DNA from 2 places in the Vibrio rhizosphaerae genome. Region 2 is predicted to be linked to the other one. Evidence: predicted binding sites of a transcription regulator. Region 2 holds the regulator's gene; the other holds the start of a gene.
What was found. Region 2 encodes PurR, which represses purine synthesis genes. Its sites were predicted from a motif close to TNANGNAAACGTTTNCNTNA; they were not measured.
Positions count from the first base shown of each region.

Region 1 (3,196 bases), 450 kb from region 2:
ACGCGGGCTAAATTTGTACCATTATGTTTGGAGAGTGAGTGAAACATAGTCGCTCTCCAATTTGGCATTGCGGATAAGAAAAATCCCGGGACTTCCCGGGATTTTTTATCGATGATGTGATGGATTAATCTTCAATCTGAGCATTATCAACGACATGGTTTTCACCCAAATCATCCGGCAAGATTAGATTTAACAAGATAGCGACGACACCACAGAGGCTGATCCCCTGTAAGCTGAATTCACCGATACCAAAAGCCATACCACCAATGCCAAAGACCAAGGTCACCGCGACAATGACCAGATTTCTGGATTTATGCAGATCCACATGATTCTTAATCAGGGTATTCAGACCAACCGAAGCGATGGAGCCGAATAGCAGAATCATAATCCCACCCATCACTGGTACTGGAATCGTTTGGAGCAAAGCACCCAGTTTACCGACCAGGGCTAAAACGATGGCTGTCACAGCTGCCCAAGTCATAATCACCGGATTGAAGGCTTTCGTGAGCATCACTGCGCCAGTCACTTCACTATAGGTTGTATTTGGTGGTGCGCCAACCATTGCCGCTGCAATGGTTGCAATGCCGTCTCCGGCAATGGTGCGGTGTAGTCCCGGCTTTTTCAGGTAGTTTTTCCCTGTAACATTGGAGATCGACAGAATATCGCCCACATGCTCGACTGCCGGTGCGATAGCCACCGGAATCATAAATAAAATGGCATTGATGTTAAATTCAGGCATGGTGAAATGAGGCAGTGAGAACCAAGCGGCATTCTGGACCGCTTCAAAACTGACCACATCAAAAATCAGGCTCAGTGTATAACCGGCAATAATGCCACCGAAAATCGGCAGTAGTTTAAACATACCGCGAGCAAAGACACTGATGAGAATGGTCGTAAACAAAGAAATACATGAAATCCACAGGGCGATTTGTCCGTCAACTAACTGAGCGGAGCCATCTCCGGTTTTTCCTAGTGCCATATTAACGGCTGTCGGGGCGAGGCCCAGTCCAATCACCATGATGATCGGGCCGATAACAACCGGTGGCAGAAGCTTATGAATAAACTCAGCACCATTGATTTTGATTAATCCGCCCAGCACAACGTAGACCGCTCCGGCGGCAATCAGGCCACCCATTGTGGCAGGAATCCCCCAAGCTTGAACACCGTAAAGGATAGGAGCAATGAAAGCGAAAGAAGAGGCGAGAAAAATAGGAACGGAGCGACGGGTGACAAGTTGAAAAAGAAGGGTTCCGATACCAGCGCCAAAGAGAGCGACGTTTGGATCGAGTCCCGTTAGAAGCGGAACCAGCACCAGCGCGCCAAATGCAACAAAGAGCATCTGCACGCCTAATATGGCATTTTTCATGTTTTTTTCCCTGAGTAAGACAAATTTTGAGGATTCTATCACTTATTGAAACGTTTGCCATGCTTCAAGGTGGCTATTTTTTGCAAGGGGTGAGATCAGGAATATTTGCTATTGTGGCAGGGTTTTCTTGCCGGGAACCCAATAGTTGCTTATGATCGGGACACGATTGTTGATGTATTTTGGATTACTATGCGAAATATCGCTTGTCTGATTTTGTTAGGCCTGACTTTTTCCGGTTATGCGGCAACTCAGGTCAATATTTATCGTTCGGAAGTTATGCTTGATCAAGAACAAGGTGAAGATCAGGCTCGAATTCAGGGCATGGAAAATGTGATCATTCGGGCGACCGGAGAGAAAGAGGCTGTCGATAACCCAGTGATTAAGAAAGCACTGTCTCAAAACCGCCTTTACCTGTCTCAGATTAGTTATGGTCAGAAAGATGACCAAAAGATCGTCCAAATGCAGTTTAGTGCTAAGCAGATACGGGCCTTACTGACACAGGCACAACTTCCGTTCTGGCCGGTAAAACGGGCGACGATTCTGGTCTGGTACGTTGAAGACCAGAATTTTCAGCGTAATATCGCATGGGAAAATGTTTCGAATGCGAATGTTCAGCAATTAAAACAACTGGCTGAAAAGCGTGGATTACCTCTCATTGTTCCTGTCGGCGATTTTGACGATATTACCAGTATTGAAGCATCGGATATCTGGGGAGAGTTTCTTCAGCCGATTCGTGATGCAAGTGAACGCTATCATCCCGATGCCATTTTGATTATTCGGGCTCAGTCAGACACGCTGAACTGGAAGCTTTACGATCAAACTCCCGAGAAACTGTTAGATATTTCTGTGCCACCCATGAGTGGGCGCTTAAGTGGTGACGATGAGCTTGCACAGCTGGTCGATCAATTAACACAATACTATGCCAAGAAAAACCGTGTTGTTGTTGCCGGGCAATCGTCTCATTCGATGATTCTCAATGTGAAACATTTAAGCCGGGCGGTCCATTTTTTCAAACTGGAACAGGCACTCAACCAGCTCAGCTCTGTCGCAAGTGTTGATGTCATTCAGATTCAAGGGGATGAAGTGACATTCAGGGTTCATTTGTTAACTACTCAGGAAGCATTTGAACAAGAGCTGGCTTCACTCAATTTGATCGAACGGCTTCCTGAAGCGGATGATGGGATGGCAGGATTAGATGAATCGTCTGCTGATCATTCTCAGGTGCTGCAACCGACGTCATCCGAAGAGACGGCTGTAGGCGCGACTGCGACTGAACCACGACAGCCCGAATCACCACAGACTGATGTGCATCCGGCTGAGGATTCTGATGGAAAGAAGTCCTTGAATGATGTCAATTCTCAGGCGTTGACGGATACGCCAGTCGAGACGAACCAATCTCCGTTGCTATATCAGTGGCGTGAACGTCCCGTTTCAGAGCAATCAGAAGATAATGCTCAAACAGAAGATAATGCTCAGACCGGGTCGTCACAAGACACCTCGTCTCAGAGTCCGCTTCCTCAAGAGACGCCATAACCGAGGTCCTCACATAAGCGATGTCACAACAAGGGCCTCAATCGCCCTTGTTTTTTTATGCATTGGATGCATGAGGGATTTAATGCTTAACCGTAGGGTTGAGCCTCATTGATAATGAGGCAAGGCGCTGCCCAAGTTGTTGGGCCAGTGTTTTTTCTTCTGTGCTCAATTGACCGGCCACTGTGGCAAAGTGGCTGGCCCCGTACGGTGTGCCGCCGCTTTGCGTGGTATGCAAGGCCGGTTCACTGTAGGGAATGCCGACAATGAGCATGCCATGATGCTGTAAGGGTAATTGCA
Region 1 covers NZ_AP024903.1:2,502,216-2,505,411, reverse strand. Annotated here, with positions in the region: gene ybaK (Cys-tRNA(Pro) deacylase) at 1-42, shown strand, start outside; gene OCV37_RS10805 (uracil-xanthine permease family protein) at 125-1,366, opposite strand; gene OCV37_RS10800 (DUF2066 domain-containing protein) at 1,556-2,899, shown strand; gene wrbA (NAD(P)H:quinone oxidoreductase) at 2,979-3,196, opposite strand, start outside.
Region 1: the regulator PurR is predicted to act here: its motif matches at 1,409-1,428, upstream of OCV37_RS10805 (uracil-xanthine permease family protein).

Region 2 (3,196 bases):
AAGAAAGATCACATAATGTCACCTGATGTCCCTGTCTCGCGAGCCGCTGCGATAGCTGTGCCAGACCACCACCGGCATCCAGCACCGAAAGTGGGAATGCTTCCGGAGAAAATGATGTTAAAATAGTTTGAATATCTTCCCACACAATGGTCTGACGAATCATACCTTTGTCAGAGCCGTATATATTTTTTGCAAATTTGTGGGCAATATCGTCGAAATTGCGATCTTCAGTCACAGTAGCTTGAGTTATCATAACGAATCGTGCTGCTATTCTGTCATAGGAATGGCAGGAATAAAGAGGATTATTCGTTTTTAATCTCAATTGCTGTTTTTTCGGACTATTTCTTATATGTTTGAGCTTAAAAAAATCATATCTGCATTAATGATGCCCCTTCCCGCCTTGCTCATCATCGGTTTTATCGGACTGATGATGATTATGTTTTCAACAAAAAGGAAAACCGGTTGCCTGATTGTTCTGTTCTCTTACACATTACTGTTTTTAGCGTCATTCCAGCCTGTTTCTGACCGCCTTCTTGCCCCGCTGGAACGCAAATATTCAGCCTTTTTACCTGTAGAGGGTAGCATTGACTACATCATGGTTCTTGGCAGCGGTCATGTTGTCGATGATCAACTCCCGCCGACCTCTCAACTCAGTCGTTCCGCTCTCATGCGACTGACGGAAGGTATCCGGATTATGCGGATGTATCCGGGATCTCGTTTGATTCTTTCCGGATATGCCGGCGGTACCCGGTTTAGTCATGCCAGAATGCTGGCAAGAGTTGCTCTGTCACTCGGTGTAGCAAAATCCGATATCGTGTTACTGGAAAGTGCCAAAGATACCTGGGAAGAAGCTCAGCTAGCCGCAAGTTTTGTCGGACCGCGAAAACTAGTGCTCGTCACCTCTGCCAGTCATATGGATCGTGCATTACATGAGTTCCAGTCTGCTGGCCTCAACCCGATCCCTGCCCCAACCAATTATCTGTCTTATAAAAATATAGCGCAGCCTTGGATAAAATATGCGCCGAAAGCCATTTATCTCGAACAGACAGAAAGATATTGGTATGAAACATTGGGGAAATTCTGGCACTACTTGAAAAACTGGGTCGCGAATCAGGAAGCAACCGTTGCCGAACCGGCGAAACAGAAGCTTTAGCATGCATGATTTCATCATACAGTCTCAATTCATGGCAAAGACCAGCGGACGAGCAGAAGAGTGCCTCATTTTGATTGCTATTCCTGAACCGGCAGTCTAAAATTCGCGGTTAAGCATATTTTAGACCGACAAAAACCGCTAAATTTAGCGGTTTTTGTCCTTATTGGCGAATAACCTCAAGATGCTTTCGCGACGGGTTATCCAATGACGAAGTATAGATAAAATCTTCATCACTATTCTTTCAATTGTAATTTGCTCCGGACTGCTGGATCTTCAGCATAAGCGACAGGACAATACCTATGGCTACGATAAAAGACGTTGCCCGCTTGGCGGGAGTTTCAACAACAACTGTTTCACACGTAATTAACAAAACTCGGTTTGTGGCAGAAACGACTCAGGAAAAAGTCATGGAAGCCGTGAAAACACTCAACTATGCACCCAGTGCTGTCGCCCGGAGTTTGAAATGTAACTCAACGCGAACCATCGGGATGTTAGTGACTCAATCAACCAATCCCTTCTTCTCTGAAGTCATTGATGGTGTTGAAAGCTATTGTTACCGACAAGGCTACACGCTGATTTTGTGTAATACCGGTGGCCTGTATGAGAAGCAACGTGATTATATTCGGATGCTGGCTGAGAAACGAGTCGATGGGATGTTAGTGATGTGTTCCGATCTGACCGCCGAACTTTTAGATATGCTGGAAGCTTATAATGATATTCCCAAAGTCATTATGGACTGGGGGCCGGAGAGCTCTCAAGCGGATAAAATTATCGATAATTCAGAAGAAGGCGGCTACCTTGCAACCAAGTATCTGCTTGATAAAGGTCATCGCAAAATTGCCTGTTTGAGTGGACAGTTGTCAAAAGCGGCTTGCCTGGAGCGGATTCAAGGGTTCCGTAGAGCAATGGCTGAAGTGGGAGTGACACCCAATGAAGACTGGATTCTGGAAGGCAACTTTGAGTGTGATACTGCCGTTTTAGCCGCTGATAAAATCATTGCAATGGATGAACAACCGACAGCTGTTTTTTGCTTTAATGACACAATGGCTTTAGGGCTGATGAGTCGCTTACAGCAGAGAGGTATAAAGGTCCCGGATGATATATCGGTCATTGGTTATGATAACATTGAGATCTCAGAATATTTTTCTCCACCGCTGACAACCATTCACCAGCCGAAACGCCGGGTCGGAAAAAACGCTTTCGAAATCCTATTGGAACGGATCAAAAGTAAGGAACATGAACGCAGAACGTTTGAAATGCATCCTGAAATTGTAGAACGCAACACCGTTAAGGATTTAAACAAAAATTAACACCTAATTGACATTTCGTTGGAGGGAGGTCATTCCTCCAACCACTTTCTTTCTATTGATAACATTTATTAATTGGACTAGAATCACACATTGTGGAGTAGGCATTTCGATGGTTACTCCATAATTCCGTACTGGAAAAGTGTCACGCACAGGGCAAACCATCTGAAAAGATGGGACGCAAAGCCTCCGGCCTAAACCATGAAAATGATAGGTAGCGGGGTTACCGATGGCAAAAATGCATTTCACATTCGTCAATCTTTGACGTTTTGTTAACATACTTTCTGCATTCTTTTGCTAAATTCTCGGACCTGATTTTGGTGGCGTATTCATTTAAAAATACACCGAGACGTAAAGCATGGACAAACCAATTCTTAAAGATTCAATGCGGCTTTTTGAACAACTAGGCCGTGTCAAATCACGCTCAATGTTCGGCGGGTTTGGTATTTTCGTAAACGACATTATGTTTGCACTTGTCGTTCAAGACAAACTTCATATACGGGCAGACAATCACTCACTGGAGACGTTTAAAGCAAAAGGGTTTGAACCTTATGTGTATACAAAACGTGGTTTTCCGGTTGTGACCAAGTATTTTGCGCTTCCTGCAGACTACTGGAATGATGTAGATACAATTTTCAACATTGCAAAGCAAGCCTACTTAAATGCGAAAGATGAAAAAACGACGCATGTAGAGGCAAAACCGCAGCGATTGAAAGATCTGCCTAATCTTCGCTTG
Region 2 covers NZ_AP024903.1:2,049,515-2,052,710, forward strand. Annotated here, with positions in the region: gene cmoM (tRNA uridine 5-oxyacetic acid(34) methyltransferase CmoM) at 1-253, opposite strand, end outside; gene elyC (envelope biogenesis factor ElyC) at 323-1,153, shown strand; gene purR (HTH-type transcriptional repressor PurR) at 1,453-2,463, shown strand; cyclic di-GMP riboswitch class I at 2,606-2,691, shown strand; gene OCV37_RS08755 (TfoX/Sxy family DNA transformation protein) at 2,819-3,196, shown strand, end outside.